3 regions of the Pseudogulbenkiania sp. FW507-F1 genome follow, and region 3 is predicted to be linked to each of the others. Evidence: predicted binding sites of a transcription regulator. Region 3 holds the regulator's gene; each other region holds the start of a gene.
What was found. Region 3 encodes FNR, which switches genes on or off when oxygen is low (the NO sensors DNR and NnrR bind a similar motif). Its sites were predicted from a motif close to TTGATNNNNATCAA; they were not measured.

Region 1 (7,420 bases), on a different contig from region 3:
AACGCGCGGCCTGCTCGACCATGAGCGGCTGGCCCGGCTGCCCCATGGCGCGGCACTGATCAACGCCGGCCGCGGCGACCAACTCGACCAGGAGGCCCTGCTCGCTCTGCTCGACGCCGGCCAGCTGCGCTTTGCCCAGCTCGACGTGTTCGCCAGCGAGCCGCTGGCCCCGGAGCACCCGCTGTGGACACACCCGAACGTGACCGTCACCCCGCACATTGCCGCCATCACCCTGCCCGGCCCGGCGGTAGCGCAGATCGCCGCCAGCCTGCGGGCACTACGAAGCGGGGCAAGGCCGGAAGGGTGGGTCGACCGGCAACGGGCCTATTGAGCGGACAGAAAAAAACCCGGCAGCGAAAGACTCGCGCCGGGTCCGGAGACCGGAAACAAGAGGAGGAGAAAAACTCAGTTCGTTGCAGCCGGCAGCGGTGCCAGGCGACGCAGCCGCAGCGCGATGCCGAGGCACAACAGCAGGCCGCCCGTCAGCGCCAGCACCACCCCGCCCCAGCCACCCGAGCTCCACATCAGGCCCGAGGCCGAGCCCAGGCCGCTGCCGCCCAGGTAGTAGCAGCTCAGGTAGAGCGCCGAGGCCAGACCGCGCGCCCGGCTGGCGCGGCGGCCGATCCAGCTGCTCGCCACCGAGTGCGCGCCGAAGAAACCGAAGGTGAACACCGCGATGCCCGGCACCACCAGCCACAGCGTGCCGGCCAGCGTCAGCGTCAGCCCGGCCAGCATCAGGCTCACCATGACCCACAACACGTTGCGCCGCCCCAGACGGTCGGCCAGCCGCCCCACCCAGGCCGAGCTCCACATCCCCACCACGTACAGCAGGAACACCGCGCCGACCGCGCTCGGCGACAGGTTGAACGGCGCCAGCGCCAGGTGGTAGCCGAGGTAGTTGTACAGGCTGACGAAGCAGCCCATCAGCAAAAAGGCCGTGGCGAACAACCAGGGCAGACCGTCATCGGCCAGATGCAGGCGCAGGTTGCCGCGCACCTCGCCCAGCACCAGCCGCGCCGGACGGAAATGCCGCGACGGCGGCAGGCAGCGCCAGAACACCACGGCCGACCCCAGCCCGAACAGGCCCAGCACCGCCACCGCCTCGCGCCAGCTGGCCCATTCGCTCATCAGCGACAGGAAAAAGCGTCCGCTCATGCCGCCCAGCGCGTTGCCGGCGATATACAGCCCCATCGACTGCCCCAGCGAGGCCGGCTCGATCTCCTCGCTCAGATAGGCCATCGCCACCGCCGGGATGCCGGCCAGCGCGATGCCCAGCAGGGTGCGCAGCAGCAGCAGTTGGCCGAAACTGCCGGCAAATGCCGCCAGCAGCGTCAACAACGCGGCCAGGCCGAGCGACAGGTTCATCACCGGCTTGCGGCCGTAGCGGTCGGCCAGGAGGCTCATCGGGATCAGCGCCACCGCCAGCGCGCCGGTTGCGGCCGACACCACGCCGCTGGCCGCCGCCGGCGACAGGCCGAAGTCGTGCGAGAACATCGGCATCAGCGGCTGCATGCCGTACAGTGAGGAAAAGGTGGCGAAACCGCCGAAGAACATGCCCCAGCTGGTGCGGCGGAAGGCGGGGGTGCCGGCACGCAGTCGTTCGTGCACCGGGGCGGTGGGCGGAGCGGGAAAAACAGTGGCGCGGGATACGGCTAAGGCATCGGAAGACATGGTCAAGACTCGGCTGGCGGCCCCGGTCAGGGGCTGGATAACCGAATGCTAGGACTGGACAAAACGCCAGTCCAATATATATTTAATCGTTGATTAATACGTAAAAGATATCACGTGGAACTGCGTCACCTGCGTTACTTCGTCGTCGTCGCCGAAGAACTCAACTTCACCCGCGCCGCCGAACGCCTGCACATCGCCCAGCCGCCCTTGAGCCAGCAGATTCGCTCGCTGGAAGAACAACTGGGCGTCGCCCTGTTCGAGCGCAGCAAGCGCCGCGTGGCGCTGACCGATGCCGGGGAGCGCTACCTGCAGCACGCCCGCCGCATCCTAGCCGAGGTGGAACAGGCCGCCGACGATGCCCGCCGCGCCGCGCGCGGCGAGGTGGGCGAGCTGCGCGTCGGCTTCACCTCCTCGCTGCCATTCACCAGCCTGTTGCCCGGGCTGATCTCCGACTATCGCCGCCACTACCCGCAGGTGCAGCTGACGCTGCGCGAGATGTTCACCGCGCTGCAGTTCGAGGCGCTGCGCGCAGAACGGCTGGACATCGGCTTCGTGCGTTTCCACGGCAAGGAAAACCCGCCCGACCTGCAACTGCGCGAGATCCACCGCGACCCGCTGCGGCTGGTGATCAACGCCCGCCACCCGCTGGCCGCGCAGCCCCACGCGTCGCTGGAGCAGTTGCGCGACGAGAGTTTCATCATCTACCCGGCCGGCGCCGGCACCGGGCTCAACGTGCAGGTGCGCCAGCTCTGCCTGGCGGCCGGCTTCGAACCGAGGATTGTGCAGGAAGCGCGCGAGGCCACCACCCAGATCGGGCTGGTGGCGGCGGGTCTCGGCGTGGCGCTGCTGCCCTCGCCGCTGGAGTGCGTGAAGATGCCGGGGGTGCGCTATCTGCCGCTCAGCGACGAGGGGGCGTACCTGTCGCTGGGGCTGGCGACGCGCCCTGGGCCCGTTCCGCCGTTGCTGGCGGGGTTTCTGGATTGCCTGCAGAACCGCAAAGAAATGGAGCCGATCAAGAACAGCGCGTGACGCGGCGTCGCCGCGCCGGGTTTCTCAATCGGAGACGAGCCGGATCTCGATGCCCAAGGCCCGCCCCAGCCCCGCCGGCTGAACCAGCAGATCGGCCAGGGTATGGCGCGACAATTCGCCGTAAAAGGCCTCCTGGGCCGCATGCAGCACGTTCATCAGGCGGCACGCCGAGGCGATGCGGCATTGCGAGTGCAGGGGATCGAAACACTCGACCAGCACGTTGTCGGTCTCGGCGGCACGCACTAGTTTGCCGAGGTTGACCTGCCGCGGATCGCCCGCCAGGCGCATCCCTCCGCCCTTGCCGCGCACGGTGGTGAGATAGCCATGCTGGCCGAGGAAAAACACCACCTTGGTCAGGTGGCTGGCGGAAATGCCGTACGCCTGGGCGATCTCGTTGATCGTCACCAGGCGCTCGCCCGCCAGCGCGCTGTACATCATCACGCGCAGGCAGTAATCGGTAAAAGCCGTCAGTCGCACGATCGGTGCCGTTCCATGGGGTTGTTCAATCAGGTAGGCCCGGTTGGGGTCGAACCTGCATTCTATCTTGCCTGTGGCGCCGCGACAGCGGGCCCAAGCTTGATTCTGGCATACGATATAGGCATACAGGGCACGGCAACAGCCCGCTCTTGATATACCTCAAGCGAATTCATGATAACCAATAAGATTCATTTACGGTGAATGTTATGAAGTATAAGATTCATTTCACACGAATCTTATACCTCAAGGAGCTCTCTGCCATGGCTTTCACCGTCAAAAACAACATCCGCTGGGTTGGTAAACAGGATTGGGAACTGCGTGAATTTCACGGCAGCGAATACAGCACCCATCGCGGCTCCAGCTACAACAGCTATCTGGTCAAGGAAGAAAAAATCGCCCTGATCGATACCGTCTGGGCGCCTTACGCCGAAGAATTCGTCGCCAATCTGGCCAAGGAGGTGGACCTCGGCGCCATCGATTACATCATCGCCAACCATAACGAGATCGACCACAGCGGCGCCTTGCCGGCACTGATGGCGCGCATCCCCGACACGCCGATCTACTGCACTGCCAACGGCGTCAAATCGCTACGCGGCCACTACCACCAGGACTGGAATTTCCAGATCGTCAAGACCGGGGACAGCCTCGACCTCGGCAACGGCAAGCAACTGGTGTTTGTCGAGATGCCGATGCTGCACTGGCCGGACAGCATGGCCACCTACCTGACCGGCGACGCCGTGCTGTTCAGCAACGATGCCTTCGGCCAACACTACGCCAGCGCCCAGATGTTCAACGACCAGTGCGACCCGGTCGAACTGCAGGAAGAATGCATCAAGTATTACGCCAATATCCTGACCCCGTTCAGCCCGCTGGTGACCCAGAAGATTCATGAAGTTCTGGCGCTGAACCTGCCGATCGACATGATCGCCACCAGCCACGGCATCATCTGGCGCGACAAGCCGACCCAGATCGTCGAGCAATACCTGAAGTGGGCCGACGACTACCAGGAGAACCAGATCACCCTGGTCTACGACACCATGTGGAACGGCACCCGCATGATGGCCGAGGCGATTGCCGAAGGCATCCGCAAGGCGGACCAGGATGTCGTGATCAAGCTGTTCAACCTGTCCAACACTGACAAGAACGACGTCCTCACCCACGTGTTCAAGTCCAAGGCCATTCTGGTCGGCAGCCCGACCGTCAACAACGTGATGTTGCCGCATGTTGCCGCCCTGCTCGAGGAAATGACCGGCCTGCGCTTCAAGAACAAGGCGGCCGCCTCCTTCGGCACCCACGGCTGGAGCGGTGGTGCGGTGGAACGTATCGCCAAGCGCCTGGACGACGCTGGTTTCCGCGTGCTCAACCCGGGCATCACCGCCGAATGGCGGCCGAACGACGATGCCCTCGCCCAGGGGGTGCGTTTTGGCGAGGCGTTCATCGAGCAACTGGGCAGCACCGGACAGAATACGGCGGACGCCGCCGCCGCGTGCGGCTGCAGCGGCAAGATGCGCTGCAAGACCTGCTCGTGGATTTACGACCCGCAGCAGGGGGACGCGGCCCAGGGGGTCGCCGCCGGCACCGCCTGGCAGGACGTCCCCGAGACCTTCCTCTGCCCGGTGTGCTTCATGGGCAAGAGCGACTTTGTCCCCGCCTAAGCGACGGCTTCTGGAGAAAACACGATGAAAAAGCCCCTCGTCATCATCGGCAGTGGCCATGCCGGCTACACCCTGGCCCGGGCGTTCCGCCAGCACGACAGCACCACGCCGGTCGTCGTCCTCACCGAGGATGGCGGCGAACACTACCCCAAGCCGCAACTGAGCCACGGCTTCGGGCATCAGGCCAGTGCCGAACGGCTCACCCTGAACAACGCCACCGGCATGGCGGCCGAGCTGAAGATCATGGTGCGGCCGCGTACCCGGGTCAGCGCCATCGATTTTGTCGCGCAGAAGATCACCGCGGGGGAAGCGCAGATTCCCTACAGCGACCTGGTGCTGGCGGTGGGGGCCGAGCCCTTCGTCCCGCCCGTCGGCGGCGACGCGGCGCAGGACATCCTGACCCTGAACAACCTGGAGCAGTACCGGCGTTACCTCGACCGGCTCAACCGGAGCGAGCACGTGCTGGTCATCGGCGGCGGCCTGATCGGCACCGAAATCGCCCACGACATCGCCCAGCACAAGCGCGTCACGCTGGTGGACATCGGCAGCCGCCTGCTGGAGCGGCTGGTGCCCGAGGTGGTCAGCCAACGCCTGCACGACGTCATGGACCAGGTCACGCTGCGCTTCGGCACCGGGGTGGAACGGGTCGAGCGGGCCGAGCAAGGCTACCGCGTGACGCTGAGCGACGGCGACACGCTGGCGGTGGACGCCGTGGTCTGCGCGGCGGGCCTGAAGCCGCGGCTGGAGCTGGCGGCCGGACTGGAGACGGGGCGCGGCATCGTCGTCGACGCCTACCTGCGCACCTCGCAACCCCACGTCTATGCGCTGGGGGACTGCGCCGAAATCGAGGGGCAGATCCTGCCCTACCTGCAGCCGATCACGCTGTCGGCCAACGCGCTGGCCAGCACGCTGGCCGGCACGCCGACACCGGTCCGCTTCGGCCCCCTGCCGGTGGCGGTGAAGACGCCGCGCTACCCGATCCAGCTGGCCGGGGTCACCCAGGGCAACGCCCTCGACTGGCAGATCAGCGAGGGGGACGACGGACTGACCGCGCTCGCCCATCGCGACAGCCAGCTGGTCGGCTACGTGACCACCGGCTCGCGCAACGGCTTCAGCCTGCTGCCCAGCCTGGCGCGCTGAGGGAGCGCCAAGCGGCAAGGAAAGGAAAAACCTAGCCGGCATCGGGTCGCTGCAAGTGCTCGGCCGCGCCACCGAACAGGCCCCGCGAGCGCCGGGCAGCGGTGCGCGGCGGGCGCTCAGGCGGCGAGGTAGCGGCCCGGCTTGTGGTTGACGGCGAGGATCAGGTTGAGCACCACCGCGCCCAGTACCGACACCAGCACCGCCAGCGGGTTCACCACCCACAGCGCCGCGCTGACGATGCTGACGTCGATCGCCATCTGCAGCTTGCCGGCGCGGATGCCGTACTTGTCCTGCAGGTAGAGCGTGACGATGTTGATGCCGCCCAGGCTGGCCTGGTGGCGGAACAGCATCAGGAAACCGGCGCCCATCAGCAGGCCGCCGACCACGCCGGCGTAGAACGGGTTGAGGCCGTCGATGTGGATGAAGTGCGACTGCAGCTCGGAGAACAGCGACAGCAGCAGCACGGCGCAGAAGGTCTTCACCGTGAAGCGCCAGCCCATGCGCTTGATGGCGAGGTAGTAGAACGGCAGGTTGATGACGAAGAACACCTGGCCGAAGCTCAGCGGCGTGGCGTAGTGGATCAGGAAGGCGAGGCCGGCGGTGCCGCCGGTCAGCAGTTTGGCCTGGGCGAACAGCGCGACGCCGAGCGAGATGAACAGCGTGCCGATCACGATCGCCTGAACGTCTTCGAACAGGGTGTGCCGCGCCACGCGCTGCGGGTGCTCCATGATGAATCCTTGCAGGGGAGTGGCAGAACGGCCTGCCGGCCACCGTCGTCGCCCGCCGGCGGCACCGGGGCACGGTGCAGCACCTTACCCGCTACGACAGCAGCGCAAGTCTACACCAGCGCCTCCTCACAAGCGCCCTGGATTCGTCATTTTTATTAAATTAATTGCTACAAATCAAAAATTGTCGGCACAAAAATAAACAATATCCGATCAATCAAGGCTTTTTCTACGCCCACACCACCCCGCTGGTCAGCAGTTCCTCGGCGCGCATCAGCGCCGTGGCGAGATCGGGCTGAATGTTGCGCTCGCCCATTTCCGCCGCCAGCCTAGAGCCGACCAGCAACCCCATCACCTCGGCCCCGGCACCGCACAGGATCAGCGTGCGCCGCTCTTCGGCCAACCTTTGGCGCAGCGCCGACAGCGCCAGCAGGCCGGTGGTGTCGAGCAGCACCAGCCGGTGCAGCTGCAGAATGATCACGCGCGCGTCCGGCGCGTCGTGCAGCACCTGCTCCACCGTATCGGCGGCACCGAAGAACAGCGCGCCCTCCACCCGGAACGCCGCGCAGCCCGGCGGCACCGCTTTGCCGGCGATGGAATGGCGCTCGAACAGCTGGGCATGCTCCGGCCGCAGCCGCTGCACGCTGGTATTGCGCGCCATGCTCTGGATGAAGAACACCGCCGACATCAGCAGGCCGATCTCCACCGCGATGGTGAGATCGA
Region 2 (7,420 bases), on a different contig from region 3:
CAACGACGCCAGCAGGGTTTTGCCGGCGGCGCCCGGCGTCACGTTCCCATCCCACTTGCTGAGGAGGAAGACCATGATTCGCATCCGTACCCTGTTGTTGGTGCTGTCGGTCGGCAGCGGCCTGCTGGCGCCGGCTCGTGCCCAGACCGTGCCAGCCTTTGCCGGCGTGCCTCTCCCCGTGCACGGCAGCCAGGTCGCCGTGCTCGCCGGTGGCTGCTTCTGGGGTGTCGACGCGGTGTTCAAGCACGTCAAGGGCGTCACCAGCGTGGTCTCGGGCTACTCGGGCGGCAGCGCCGCCAGCGCCCAGTACGAGACCGTCAGCAGCGGGACCACCGGCCACGCCGAATCGGTGAAGATCACCTACGACTCCGCCAAGGTATCGTACGGCCAGCTGTTGCAGGTGTTCTTCGCGGTGGCGCACGATCCGACCGAGCTGAACCGACAGGGGCCGGACCACGGCACGCAGTACCGCTCGGCGATCTTCTATGCCGACGCCGGCCAGAAACAGGTGGCGCAGGCCTATATCGCGCAGCTGGACAAGGCGCGCGTGTTCGGCCAACCCATCGTCACCCAGGTGGTGCCGCTCAAGGCGTTCTATCCGGCCGAGGGTTACCACCAGAACTTCCTGGCGCTGCACCCGGACAACCCTTACATCGTGATCAACGATCTGCCCAAGCTCGACGCCCTGCGCCGCGCGTTTCCGGCGCTGTATCGCTGAGGCGGGCCAGACAAAAAAAGACCCCCCGGCGAGCGGGGGAAGGGACGTCAGAGGAAGGGTGCCGAGGGCACGCGGTCAGCATTCCACGATGTTGACCGGCACCTCGACAATGTTCACGGCCAGGCCGCCGCGGGCGGTTTCCTTGTACTTGGTGCTCATGTCGCGACCGGTGTCGCGCATGGTCTTGATGACGCGGTCGAGCGAGACGAAGTGCTGGCCGTCGCCGCGCAGCGCCATGCGCACCGCGTTGATGGCCTTGACCGAGGCCATGGCGTTGCGTTCGATGCAGGGCACCTGCACCAGGCCGCCCACCGGGTCGCAGGTGAGGCCGAGATTGTGTTCCATGCCGATCTCGGCGGCGTTTTCCACCTGCTCCGGGGTGCCACCCATCACTTCGGCCAACCCGCCCGCTGCCATCGAACAGGCCGAGCCGACTTCGCCCTGGCAGCCGACTTCCGCCCCCGAGATCGAGGCGTTGAGCTTGAACAGGATGCCGATGGCGCCGGCCGTCAACAGGAAGCGCACCACGCCGTCTTCATTGGCGCCGGGCACGAAGCGGGAATAGTAGTGCAGCACCGCCGGCACGATGCCGGCCGCGCCGTTGGTCGGCGCGGTCACCACGCGGCCGCCGCCGGCGTTCTCTTCGTTTACCGCCAGCGCGTAGAGGTTGACCCAGTCGATCACCGTGAGCGGGTCGCGCAGGCTGGCCTCGGGCGCCGCCAGCAGCTTGCGGTGCATATCGGCGGCGCGGCGCTTGACTTTCATGCCGCCGGGCAGGATGCCTTCGTGGGCGCAGCCGCGTTTCACGCACGCCTGCATCACGTGCCAGATGTTGAGCAGGCCGGCGCGCACTTCTTCCTCGCTACGCCAGGCCAGTTCGTTCTCCAGCATGATCTGGCTGATCGGCTTGTTGTGCTCCTTGCACAGCGCCAGCAGCTCGGCGGCGTTGTTGAAGGGATGGCGCAGCTCGGTGGCGCCGGGCGGCACGAAGCCGGCCTCCACCGCCGCCTCGTCCACCACGAAGCCACCACCTACCGAGTAGTAGGCGCGCTTGTCGAGCACGTTGCCGGCGTCGTCGCGGGCCTCGAAGGTCATGCCGTTGGGGTGGAAGGGCAGCGACTTGCGCTTGTGCAGCACCAGGTGCTCCGGCTCGGTGAACACCACTTCGTGCTGGCCGAGCAGCGACAGCCGTTTGTTGCTGCGGATTGCTGCCACCATGGCCGGCACCGCGTCGGTGTCGACTTCGTCCGGTAGTTCGCCCTGCAGGCCGAGCAGTACCGCCACGTCCGAGCCGTGGCCCTTGCCGGTGGCGCCGAGTGAGCCGAACAGCTCGCTGCGCACGCTGGCCACTCTTTCCAGCAGGCCGTCCTTCTCCAGCCGGGCGACGAACTGGCGCGCGGCACGCATCGGCCCCACGGTGTGCGAACTGGACGGGCCGATACCGATCTTGAACAGGTCAAAGACGCTGATTGCCATGGTTGCTTCTCTTGCTACGGCACCCCGCTAGGCGGGGGCCTGATGAATTCGGGAGACAACCCCCGGCCGTTTCCGGCCGGGGTAAAACTTGATCAAGGGTCACGATCCTGCCACGTTTCCGAGAGGGCTGTTGGCATTGTCCTCATCGCAGGATGGGAAATCCATCGATGATGGGTTCCTCTGAATTGCCCCCATCCTGCGGCGTGCGCGACCGATCGTGAGGCGGGTTCTTAGCCGCGGTACACCGGGAAAGCTGCGCACAGCTCGGCCACCTGGTGCTTGACGCGCTCGATCACCGCCGGGTTCTCGATGTCGTCGAGGATGTCGCAGATCCAGCCGGCCACGCGCTCCACTTCGGCTTCCTTGAAGCCGCGCGTGGTGACGGCCGGGGTGCCGATGCGGATGCCGCTGGTGACGAACGGGCTTTGCGGGTCGTTCGGCACGGCGTTCTTGTTCACCGTGATGTGCGCCGCGCCCAGTGCCGCGTCAGCCGCCTTGCCGGTCAGCCCCTGGCTGATCAGCGACAGCAGGAACAGGTGGTCGTCCGTCTTGTTGGACACCACGCTGTAACCGCGGTTCTGGAACACCGTGACCATGGCGCGGGCGTTGGCGATGACCTGTTGCTGGTAGGCCTTGAATTCCGGCTGCTGCGCCTCGAGGAAGGCCACCGCCTTGGCGGCGATGACGTGCATCAGCGGGCCGCCCTGGATGCCGGGGAACACCAGCGAGTTGAACTTCTTCTCCAGCTCCGGGTTGCTCTTGCACAGGATCAGGCCGCCGCGCGGGCCGCGCAGGGTCTTGTGGGTGGTGGTGGTGACGACGTCGGCGAACGGCACCGGGTTCGGGTAGAGCCCGGCGGCGACCAGGCCGGCGACGTGCGCCATGTCGACGAACAGGTAGGCACCGACGCTGTCGGCGATTTCGCGGAAGCGGGCGAAGTCGAGCACCAGGGAGTAGGCGGAGAAGCCGGCCACGATCATCTTCGGCTTGTGTTCTTCGGCCAACCTTTGCACTTCGTCGTAGTCGATCTCGCCGGTGTCCGGGTTGAGGCCGTACTGTACCGCGTTGTAGATCTTGCCGGAGAAGTTGACCTTGGCGCCGTGGGTGAGATGGCCGCCGTGCGCCAGGCTCATGCCCAGCACGGTGTCGTGCGGTTCCAAGAGCGCCATGTAGACGGCGGCGTTGGCCTGCGAGCCGGAGTGCGGCTGCACGTTGGCGTAGTCGGCGCCGAACAGCTGCTTGGCGCGGTCGATGGCGAGCTGCTCGACCACGTCGACGTGCTCGCAGCCGCCGTAGTAGCGCTTGCCGGGGTAGCCTTCGGCATATTTGTTGGTGAGTTGCGAGCCCTGCGCCTGCATCACGCGCGGGCTGGTGTAGTTTTCGGAGGCGATCAGCTCGATGTGATCTTCCTGGCGCTGGCGCTCGGCCTCCAGCGCGTTCCACAGGGCGTCGTCGAAGCCGGCAATCTGCATATCCTGGGTAAACATGTGCTGTCCTTGTTGTTGCAGGGCCGGCGGCCAATGGCGGCCGCCGCGTGCCCGGTCGTTGGTGTCGACCTGTGGCCCGCACGGGCGAGGGAAGGGGTAAAGGGCGGGTGCAACGGCACGGACGCGGGTCCCCATCCGACACAGGTCAGATGACGCCCCCTCTGTCCTTTTGCCTGAGAGATTACGGCGGGGTGACGGGCACCCGGCCATGCTTCCTTCGGCGAGGCCTCACGGGCCTACTCTCCAGAGAGCCGAACGACATTGCGGTTCTTTTGCCTGAGAGTTTCTGGGGCGATACCCCTTCGGCGCCACCGCTCAAGGTGGTCTCTCCCGCAATGTTTGACGCGGCTGGTGCCGAATCTAGAGATGCCGCCGCAGCCTGTCAACGTGATTCGTCACGCGCCGGCGGCGGCACGGACGCGGCGCAGCGGGCAGGGTGTCGGCGGTGCCCGCCGACGCGGGGAGCCGGCGGGGAGAATAGTCGCTTTGGTGACGAAACTGGTCGGCTGTTGAGCTGCCGAGCCGCTACCGCCGGGCCGATGCGCGCCGGCCCTGCTCGGGGCCGGTGTCGGGTCGATGCAACACTTCCGGTGCGTGCCGGCAGGCTCATGCCGGCGCGGCTGCCACGGGGGCTGAGGCGGCGCTCAGCGTCGGGTAGAGCCGCACCACCTCGCCGATGATCAGCAAGGCTGGCGGACGCACGCCGGCCGCCGCGATGCGTGCCGGCAGGGTGGCCAGGTCGGCGCTGACGATGCGCTGCTGCGGCGTGGTGGCGCGCTCGATCACGGCGGCGGGGGTGGTGCCGGGGCGGCCGTGGCGCATCAGCTCGGCACAGATGCGCGCCGCTTCGGCCAGGCCCATGTAGATCACCAGGGTTTCCTCGGCGCCGGTGTGGCGCGTCCACTCGAGTTCGTCTTCGCCGTCGCGGCGGTGGCCGGTGACGAAGCTCACGCCTTGGGCGTGGTCGCGGTGGGTGAGCGGGATCAGCCCGCGCGCCGCGGCACCGCAGGCGGCGGTGATGCCGGGGATCACTTCGCACGGAATGCCGGCCTCGGCCAGCGCCTGGACCTCTTCGCCGCCGCGGCCGAACAGGAACGGGTCGCCGCCCTTGAGGCGCGCCACGCGCCGGCCCTGGCGTGCCTGGCGGATCAGCAGGGCGTTGATCTCGCCCTGCGGCAAGGTGTGGCGGCTGGCTTCCTTGCCGACGTCAATGCGCCAGGCCGAGGGCGACGCCAGTGCCAGCACGGCGGGGTCGACCAGGTGGTCGTACAGCACCACCTCGGCTCGTTGCAACCGGGCCAGTCCCTTGACCGTGATGAGCTCCGGATCACCCGGTCCGGCGCCGATCAGACAGACCGTGCCGGGGGGAAAGTCGTCGTTGGCGGAGGCGGTCTGAGCGGCGCTGGCGGCCGCTGCCGAGAGGGGGGGAGAGGCGGGGTGGTTCATGCGGACTCCTGCAGCAAGGCGATGACAATGGCGCAAGTGTAGGAATGGCGCGGCCGGGAAATCGTTGATTCGCATCAATGTCGTAAACATGTATCGCCCATACAGTTTACCCCAGGCACCGGGTGTTTCCGGTGATATGTGATAGGAGGCCGTATGAGCGCCAGCTTCACCAAGTCGACCGCCCGCAATATTTTCTATGGTGGGGCGGTGTTTTTCTTTCTGTTGTTTCTTGCATTGACGTTCGATACCACCCAGGCGCTGCCCAAGCGCGACAACCGCGTCAACCTGACCGAGCAGGTCGCGCGCGGCAAGAACATCTGGGAGACGCGCAACTGTATCGGCTGCCACACCCTGTTGGGTGAGGGCGCCTACTTTGCGCCGGAACTGGGCAACGTCTACCAGCGCCGCGGACCGGAGTTCATCAAGGCCTGGATCAAGGGTCAGCCGACCGGCGCCCCGGGTCGTCGCCAGATGCCGCAGTTCCATCTGACCGACGGCGAACTGGACGACCTGGTCGCCTTCCTCAAGTACAGCTCCGAGATCAATACCAACAACTGGCCGCCCAACATCGAAGGCTAAGGCTGCCGAGCGGGATGAATTCTTGTCAGATTTAGGGAGATTCGCATGAGTACCTCGACCACGGCGGTTCTCGACACCCCTCGGGGTGTGGAGGAACACGCCGCCACCCGGCTGAAATACCGCTCGCAGGCGGTAGCCAAGCCTTACTTCATTGCCGCCATCGGGCTGTTCTTCGGCCAGATCGTGTTCGGCCTGATCATGGGCCTGCAGTACGTGATCGGTGATTTCCTGTTCCCGGAAATTCCGTTCAACGTGGCGCGCATGGTGCACACCAACCTGTTGATCGTGTGGCTGCTGTTCGGCTTCATGGGCGCCGGTTACTACATGATTCCGGAGGAGTCGGAACGGGAGCTGCACAGTCCTAAACTCGCCATCATCACCTTCTGGGTGTTCCTGGTGGCGGGCGCCCTGACCATCGTCGGCTACCTGTCGGTACCGTACGCCACGCTGGCCCAGCTGACCCATAACGAGATCCTGCCGACCATGGGACGCGAGTTCCTGGAGCAGCCCACCATCACCAAGGTGGGGATCGTGCTGGTGGCGCTGTCCTTCCTCTACAACCTGTCGATGACCGTGCTGTCCGGCCGCAAGACCAGCGTCAGCCTGGTGATGATGCTGGGGCTGTGGGGCCTGGCGATCTTCTTCCTGTTCTCGTTCTACAACCCGACCAACCTGGTGCTGGACAAGTACTTCTGGTGGTACGTGGTGCACCTGTGGGTGGAAGGCGTGTGGGAACTGATCATGGGCGCCATGCTGGCCTTCGTGCTGATCAAGGTGACCGGCGTCGACCGCGAGGTGGTGGAGAAGTGGCTGTACGTGATCATCGCCATGACGCTGATCTCCGGCATCATCGGCACCGGTCACCACTACTACTGGATCGGTACCCCGGGGTACTGGCAGTGGTGGGGCTCGATCTTCTCGGCGATCGAACCGATTCCGTTCTTCATGATGACGCTGTTCGCCTTCAACATGGTCAACCGTCGCCGTCGCGAACATCCGAACAAGGCCGCCGTGCTGTGGGCCCTGGGGACCGGTGTGATGGCCTTCCTCGGCGCCGGGGTGTGGGGCTTCCTGCATACGCTGGCTCCGGTGAACTACCTGACGCACGGCACCCAGCTCACCGCCGCGCACGGTCACATGGCCTTCTACGGTGCCTACGCCATGGTGGTGATCACGATGATCTCCTACACCATGCCCAAGCTGCGTGGTCGCGAGGCCAACAGCCGCGGCGCCCAGAAACTGGAGATGGTGTCGTTCTGGCTGATGACCCTCGCCATGGTGGCCATCACGCTGTTCCTGACCGCCGCCGGCTACGTGCAGGTGTCGCTGCAGCGCATGGGTACCACGCCGATGCCGTTCATGGCCGCTCAGGACCATGCCGCGACCTACTACTGGCTGCGTGAAGCCAGCGGTGTGGTGTTCTTCATCGGTCTCGCGCTCTACATCATCAGCTTCTTCGTCAAGGGCAAGACCGACGAAGCCGCCCACTGAGTGTGTGTAGCTAAAGGCGGCCCGGGGGGATTCGGGTCGCCTTTTTTTATCGGAAGCCGGTTTGGCCCGCTGCGTGTGCGATGCGGGGCCGGGCCGGACCCTGGGAGGCAAATATGAACCAGAGCGTAACCCTGTCGGCTTCGGCCAACCCGCGCGAGGTGCCGGGCGATCTGGCGATGTGGTTCTTCATCCTCGCCGAGCTGCTGGTGTTCGGGGTGTTCTT
Region 3 (7,420 bases):
CCGCCGGGCGGAACCGGCACCCCCCATTCTCACCAGCCATATAGCAATAGCCCATAACTTCGCCGAAAACGTTATTCCAGACCGTACCTCCGTAAACAACAACGCCCCGCCAGCGGACTGACGGGGCGTTGGAAATACGGAGGGAGAACGATCAGCCGACGTGCGGCGCCAGCGTATGCAGCAACTGCGCCAGCACCTTCGGGCTGCCGGCCACGATGTCGCCGGATTCCAGCCAGCCGTCCTCGCCCTTGAGGTCGGTGACGATGCCGCCGGCTTCCTGCACGATCAGGCTGCCCGCCGCGATGTCCCACGGCTTCAGGTTCAACTCCCAGAAACCATCGACACGGCCGCAAGCCACGTTGCACAGATCGAGCGCGGCCGAGCCCTCGCGGCGCACGCCGGCGGTTTTGCCCAGCACGTCCTTCAACATGCCCAGGTACTGGTCGATGTAGCTCTGGTCGGTCACCGGGAAGCCGGTGGCGATCACGCATTCGTTCATGGCAATGCGCTTGGAAACGCGGATGCGGCGGTCGTTGAGGAAGGCGCCGACGCCGCGCGAGGCGGTGAACAGGTCGTTGCGGTTGGGGTCATACACTACGGCCTGCTGGATTTGACCCTTGTGCATCAGGGCGATCGACACCGAGTATTGCGGGTGGCCGTGCAGGAAGTTGGTGGTGCCGTCGAGCGGGTCGATGATCCACTCGAACTCGGCGTTGCCCAGGCCTTGGGCGCCGGACTCTTCTGCTAGAATCCCATGCTTGGGGTAGGCGTCGAGAATGGTCGAGATGATGGCCTCTTCGGCGGCGCGGTCGATTTCGGAGACGAAATCGTTGTGCTGCTTCTTCTCGACGCGGATGGTGTCGACGTTGTGCGACGCGCGCTGGATGACGCTGGCGGCGCGACGGGCGGCTTTCACCGCGACGTTGAGCATGGGATGCATTGACGGCCTCTAGTAAAGACAACTACCCCGGCCTTCCCGGTAGGGAAAATCGTAGTAGGAAACAATCTGGGTTAAGGAACGAAAAAACCCGGCTCATGGACGGGCTTTTGATAAGCCGTCTATTTTAATGCGAAATGGCGAATGAAGAAACCCGAAGTCCCTGATTTTTTGAAGAACATTCGTGTGGTGCTGGCGCGCCCCAGCCATCCGGGCAATATCGGATCGGCGGCGCGGGCGATGAAGACCATGGGGCTGTCGCGGCTCTACCTGGTCGAGCCCAAGACCTTCCCCAGCCCCGAGGCCGACACGCTGGCCTCCGGCGCGGTCGACCTGTTGCAGCAGGCGGTGGTGGTCGACACGTTGGCCGAAGCCTTGTCCGGCGTCACCGTGGCCTGCGCCCTGACCAGCCGCCGCCGCGAGCTGACCACGCCGCTCTCCACTCCGCGCGAAACCACGCCGGAGCTGGTGGCGCGCGCGCGCGACGGCGAACAAGTGGCGCTGGTGTTCGGCAACGAGACCTTCGGCCTGTCGATCGACGAGGTCGAGCTGTGCAACCGGCTGGTGACCATTCCCGGCAACCCCGAGTATTTCTCGCTCAACCTGGCGATGGCGGTACAGGTGATGACCTACGAGCTGTTCAGCCACACCGGCGTCGACGTCGATTACCTGCGTCCGGAAGGGGAGAGCGCGACGCGCGACGAGGTGGAGGGCTTCTGCGGCCACCTCGACCAGACCCTGGCCGATATCGGCTACTACGAGCGGCGCAACGGCGAGCGCCTGATGCGCCGCCTGCGTACCCTGTTCAACCGCGCCAACCTGCTGCGCGAGGAAATCGACATCCTGCGCGGCTTCCTCAAGCAGGTGCAGCGCGTGGCCCAGCGCGATGACGGCCGCCGCCAGCAGTAGCACTTTCTACCTGCCCTACGCGCACCCGGCGGTGCGCGACCTGGCCTTTCTACTGACGGCGCCGGCGCCGTGGCTGACCGGCGCCGACATTCTGCCCGAGCGCCTGCTGGGCGACGCCGGACCGGGACTGTTGGCCGAACTCGACCGCGCCCCGGCGGCGCTAGTGGCCTGGCTCGCCGCCCGTCCCACCACCCGCCTTGGTCGCTACGCCGAAAACCTGCTGGCGTTCTGGTTCGAGCTCGCGCCGCACATCGAGTGCGTGGCGGCCAATCTGCAGGTGCAGAATGGCGAGCTGCGCACCATTGGCGAATTCGACTTCCTGCTGCGCATCGACGGCGAGCCGTGGCACCTCGAAACCGCCAGCAAGTTCTACCTGATGCTGGGCGAAGGGCGCCATACCCTGGTCGGCCCCAGCCTGCGCGATGCCTGGGCGCTGAAGGCGGCCAAGTTGCAGGATCAGCTCGCGCTGTCGCGCCACGCGGCGGCGCAACCCTTGTTGCCGCCCGGCTTCGTCGGCTGCCGCACCGCGGCCAGGCTGGCGGGCTGGCTGTTCTATCCCCATGCCGTGCTGCTCGAGCCGCCGCTGGCCCCCGACCTCCTCACCGGCTGGGCGCGCCCGCTGCTGGCGCCGTGGCCGCGGCGCTCGCTGGCGTCGCGCTGGGTGTGGCTGCCGCGCTTGCGCTGGCTGGCGCCGGCGCGGGTGGACGAGGCCGAGACGCTGGACGAGGACGCGCTGCGCCGCCACCTGGCGGCGGCAGAGGCGCCACAGCTGGTGGCCGAGGTCTTGCCGTTGGGGGGCGGGGACTGGGAGGAAGTGGCGCGCGGTTTTGTCTGCCCGCCGAACTGGCCGCCGCCGGCGCGACTGGCCGAGTTGCTCGACACGGTGCAGGAACTGACCAATGGCAAGGCGGGAAGCGGGGGGCGCTGAACGCCATTCATGCCGCGGTGGCCGGTGGGCCGCCCGCTGACGCTAGGACCGCGGGGGCGCGGAAGGGCTCAGAACCTGTTTACGATCTGCTGCGCTTCGGCGATACGGCGTTAAAAACGACTTTGGAATGCTCATTTACTACTTGTAAACTCCGCATCCTCAGCTGTTTTTGCCTTGTCTCGCTCTAGCTCGCGAGATCGTAAACAGGTTCTCAGTGGTTCGGCGTCGGGTGGGCGTTGGCGCAGCCGGCGACCAACTGCTTGAGCTGCTCGGGCTGCTCCAGCTGGATGTGCTTGTGGTCCACCGCGATCCAGCCCTGCTGCTGGAACTTGGACAGGGTGCGGCTCACCGTCTCCAGCTTGAGCCCCAGGAAGCTGCCGATCTCCTCGCGGCTCATGCGCAGGATGAAGTCGTTGGCGGCGAAACCGCGTACCGTCAGGCGCTGCGACAGGTTGATGAGGAAGGCGGCCAGCCGTTCCTCCGCCTTCATATTGCCCAGCAGCATCATCACGTTGTGATCGCGCACGATCTCGCGGCTCATCAGCCGGTAGAAGTGGTGTTGCAGCGAGGGAATCTCCAGCGCCAGGTTCTGCATGCGGCTGAACGGCAGCTCGCACACCTCGCTGTCTTCCAGCGCGACGGCGTTGCAGCCGTGCACGTTGGCCGAAATCCCGTCCAGTCCCATCAGTTCGCCCGACATGTGAAAGCCGGTGACCTGCTCGCGCCCGTCCTGGCTGGAGATGCAGGTCTTGAAGAAACCGGTACGTACCGCGTACAGTGACTTGAAGCCCTCGCCGTTGCGAAACAGCGCTTCGCCACGTTTCAGGCGCCGGCTCTGGCGGATCACCGCATCCAGTCGCGTCATTTCCTCACGGTTCAGACCCAGGGGCAGACACAATTCGCGCAGCGTGCAGTTGGAGCAGGAGACCTTGAGGGCTTGCAGGGGAACAACAGTCGAGTCAGTCATGCGGCATGTCCGCTTCTGTTAAGTAAGCCTTGATGTTGGTCAAAGCGTTGGGCCTTGATGTCGGTCAAAGCGTTTCTGGGAGGTTTGCCGCAAATTTACCAGTCCACCACTGGTTTTTCCATCGCGAGACATCATGAACACCACCCACCCACCGTTTTCGCCCACACGTTGCGAGTTCGACCGCGCCCTGATTGCCCGTCTCGACGGCGCCGGCCCGCGTTATACCTCGTACCCGACCGCAGACCGCTTCACCGACGACTTCAGCGCCAAGGACTACCGTCACTGGCTGCAGCAGCGCAAGATCGGCGCCAACAGCCGTCCGATCTCGCTCTACGTGCATCTGCCGTTCTGCAATACCGTGTGCTATTACTGCGGCTGCAACAAGATCATCACCAAGGACAAGAGCCGCGCCGACCGCTACCTCGATTACCTGGAGAAGGAAGTCGGCCTGGTGGCCGACGTGCTGGGGCAGCGCGAAAAAGTGATCCAGCTGCACTTCGGCGGTGGCACCCCGACCTTCCTGTCGGATGAACAGCTGGAACGGCTGATGGGGATACTCCGGACCCGCTTCGAATTCTTGGCGGAGGGAGAATATTCCATTGAGATAGATCCGCGCAAGGTGACGCGCGACACCGTGCTGCATCTGGCGCGCCTGGGCTTCAACCGGATGAGTGTCGGGGTGCAGGATTTCGAGCCGCGCGTGCAGCAGGCGGTCAACCGCATCCAGAGCGAAGAAGAGACGCGCGTGGTGATCGACGCCGCGCGCGAGGCCGGCTTCCGCTCGGTAAGCGTCGATCTGATCTACGGCCTGCCGCTGCAGACCCAGGAGTCGGTGGCGGCCACGGTCGACAAGGTCATCGCCATGGGGCCGGACCGCATCGCGCTCTATAACTACGCCCATCTGCCGACGGTGTTCATGCCGCAGCGGCGCATCAACGAGGCCGACCTGCCGCTGCCGCCGGTCAAGCTCGACATCCTGCAGCACTCGGTGGAACAGCTGGCCGCCGCCGGCTACGTGTTCATCGGCATGGACCACTTCGCCAAGCCGGAGGACGACCTCACCGTGGCGCTGCGCCAGGGCCGGCTGCAGCGCAATTTCCAGGGCTACTCCACGCACGCCGACTGCGACATGATCGGCTTCGGCGTGTCCTCCATCGGCAAGGTCGGCCCCTGTTACAGCCAGAACGAGAAGGATCTCGAGAGCTACTACGCCGCACTCGACGAAAACCGCCTGCCGGTGCTGCGCGGCATGGTGCTGGACGGCGACGACATCCTGCGCCGCTCCATCATCCAGGCGCTGATGTGCCGCTTCGCGCTGTCGGTGGAAGCCATCGAGCAGGTGCACGGCATCAACTTCGCCGAGTACTTTGCCGCCGAGATGCCGGCCATCCGCGAGTTCCAGCAGCAGGGCCTGCTCACTTTCGACGGCGACTTCCTGATGGTTGAGCCCAAAGGCCGCTTCCTGATCCGCAACATCGCCATGGCTTTCGACCGCCACCTGCGCGAGCGCCAGACCAAGGCGCGCTACTCGCGCACCATCTGATCCTTTCCCTTCCCGCCACGGCCGCCTTGCGGTCGTGGCGCGCTCTTGCCGCGGCTCTTCGTTGCGCCGCGACGACGTCGCCCCGTGTCAGCCGATGCGCCGCCACAGCCGCATCGTGCTTTTTCTCCCGACTTCCGCACCGTGCTCTTGCAGCCAGGCCTGCGCCCGCTCGCGCCCGGCGGCAAACAACTGCTGCACCAGGCCGTGATGCGGCGTGAGCTTGCTCAGGCTGTCGAGCGCGCCGGTGGTAGCGTCCGCATCGATATGGTGCAGGCGCAGCTGGCGCAGGTGTCGCTCCAGGCGGCCCAGGCCGAACAGACTTCTGCCGGCTTCGCGCTTGGCGATGGCCAGCCCTTGCAACTCGGTATGCAGCGACGAGCCGAAGCTGATGTCGTTGAGGCGGCGCTCGACCGCGCCGGCACGCCCAGGCGTCTCCTCCCACTGTTGCGGCACCAGCGTCACCAGCACGATATCGCGGGCGCGCCCCTGGTAGGCCAGCGGAAACAGCGGCGGGTTGGCGGTGAGGCCGCCGTCCCAGTAGGCTTCGCCGTCGATGTGTACGGTGTGGTGCAGCTGCGGCAGGCAGGCGGAAGCCAGCAGGTGCTCCACGCTCAGCTCGTGGGCATGGAACAGCTTGAGGCGTCCGCTGTTGACGTGGGTCGCGGCGATGAACAGCTGGATCGGGGTGGTGCGCAGCCGGGCGAAGTCGATGCTGCTGGCGATCAGCTCGCGCAGCGGGTTGTAGTCGAACGGGTTGAGCTGGTCCGAGGTCAGGAAGTGCGACAGCTGCAGCAGCCCTTGCAGCGCCACGGGCGGGGCGTGCGCCGCCGGCCAGGGGTAGAGCGCCGACAGCCGTTGCCAGAACTGTCCCAGCGCCTCGCGCGCGCCGTCGTAACCACCCTCCATCCAGCCGTAGGCCAGCAGCGCCGCGTTCATGGCGCCGGCACTGGCGCCGCTCAGCGCGGCGGGGTGATAGCGGCGTGTTTCCAGCAGCCTGTCCAGTACGCCCCAGGTAAAGGCGCCGTGCGCGCCGCCGCCTTGCAAGGCCAAGGCGATCTCAGTGGTCTTCATGGGTGTTCCCTTTCTCGAAGAAGCCAGCCTGCTACAGGCTAGAGCCGTTCTGTTGCGGGGATGTGTTGCCGGGGAATCTGCAACGCTGGGTGAGAGGTGGCGGGGCCGCTCAGGTGGCCATGGCATGACGCCGACCCGGTTTAGGCAAGCAAACTTCCGGCCATGTTCCGCAGAGGGGGCGATGTGTGGGGGATGCCGGCAGGGCAAAGTACGGCGGCAGACGTGGCCAGGCCGTCCCGGGCGATCGCCGCGGCCCGGTGGCGGGGAGAGCACAGGGCCAGAGCGGCCGATGGAGGGCGGGGAGAGCGGTGTCCAGTGCGGTGTCGCGCGGAGCGGCGCCGTGCCAGCGTCGAACCACCGGATAGGGCGGCGGAGGGCGTTAGGAGACGGTGCCCGGCTCCAGCGGACGGGGCCGGCGGTGCAGGCGGACGATGGCCTCGCCGGTCGGCGCGGCGACGGCGGAGGCCAGCGTGAAGCGGTTGAGCGCCTCGAAGAAGGCGGTGAGGCCGACGTCCAGCGCCGACTTGAGCTGGCAGCCGCTGCGCAGCGCGCAGGGCGGCTCGGCGCAGTCGATCAGGTCACTCATGCCTTCCAGGGTGCGGATGACGTCGCCCAGCCGGTAGTGATCGGCCGGGCGCGCCAGCGCCAGCCCGCCGCCCTTGCCTCGGGTGGTGACCAGCCAGCCCTGCTGCGCCATGAAGTGCACTACCTTGACCAGGTGGTTGCGCGACACGGCGAAGCGCTCGGCGATTTCCGGGATGGTGACCGGGGTGTCGCGTTCGCGGTGGGTCAGGTACATCAATACCCTGAGGCCGAGGTCGGTGAAGCGGGTCAACTGCATGATTCGTTCTGTCTCGAGTGATGCGGGCAGGATACCCCTCCCACCCGCGCGGCACAATCAGCCGGCTATGGTATGCGAGCCGAACACTTCGTAGTGGATGCGCCCGCCGTCCACCCCGGCCGCCAGCAGCCAGTCGCGCTGCGCCAGCATGAACGCCAAGGGGCCGCACAGGTAGTAGTCGGCATCCGGCAGCAGTACCTGCTCGCGCACAGCGCCCAGGTCGA

Region 1: a site for FNR is predicted at 3,327-3,340, ahead of norV (anaerobic nitric oxide reductase flavorubredoxin). Genes of this name have one in related genera too.
Region 2: a site for FNR is predicted at 5,192-5,205, ahead of cobA (uroporphyrinogen-III C-methyltransferase). Genes of this name have one in related genera too.

The regions. Positions count from the first base shown of each region.
Region 1 covers NZ_JBYSWM010000002.1:168,963-176,382, forward strand. Annotated here, with positions in the region: gene AC3WG5_RS02305 (2-hydroxyacid dehydrogenase) at 1-331, shown strand, start outside; gene AC3WG5_RS02310 (MFS transporter) at 406-1,671, opposite strand; gene AC3WG5_RS02315 (LysR substrate-binding domain-containing protein) at 1,786-2,700, shown strand; gene AC3WG5_RS02320 (RrF2 family transcriptional regulator) at 2,725-3,177, opposite strand; gene norV (anaerobic nitric oxide reductase flavorubredoxin) at 3,438-4,832, shown strand; gene AC3WG5_RS02330 (FAD-dependent oxidoreductase) at 4,857-5,972, shown strand; gene AC3WG5_RS02335 (YitT family protein) at 6,089-6,700, opposite strand; gene AC3WG5_RS02340 (SulP family inorganic anion transporter) at 6,927-7,420, opposite strand, start outside.
Region 2 covers NZ_JBYSWM010000028.1:3,749-11,168, forward strand. Annotated here, with positions in the region: gene msrA (peptide-methionine (S)-S-oxide reductase MsrA) at 74-718, shown strand; gene AC3WG5_RS15745 (L-serine ammonia-lyase) at 794-2,194, opposite strand; gene glyA (serine hydroxymethyltransferase) at 2,425-3,681, opposite strand; glycine riboswitch at 3,936-4,024, opposite strand; gene cobA (uroporphyrinogen-III C-methyltransferase) at 4,288-5,127, opposite strand; gene AC3WG5_RS15760 (c-type cytochrome) at 5,281-5,706, shown strand; gene AC3WG5_RS15765 (cbb3-type cytochrome c oxidase subunit I) at 5,752-7,197, shown strand; gene AC3WG5_RS15770 (cytochrome c oxidase subunit 3 family protein) at 7,311-7,420, shown strand, end outside.
Region 3 covers NZ_JBYSWM010000007.1:153,089-160,508, reverse strand. Annotated here, with positions in the region: gene AC3WG5_RS06750 (inositol monophosphatase family protein) at 152-940, opposite strand; gene AC3WG5_RS06745 (RNA methyltransferase) at 1,082-1,846, shown strand; gene AC3WG5_RS06740 (DUF1853 family protein) at 1,824-2,774, shown strand; gene fnr (fumarate/nitrate reduction transcriptional regulator Fnr) at 2,986-3,741, opposite strand; gene hemN (oxygen-independent coproporphyrinogen III oxidase) at 3,875-5,284, shown strand; gene AC3WG5_RS06725 (patatin-like phospholipase family protein) at 5,372-6,355, opposite strand; gene AC3WG5_RS06720 (RrF2 family transcriptional regulator) at 6,735-7,196, opposite strand; gene hmpA (NO-inducible flavohemoprotein) at 7,254-7,420, opposite strand, start outside.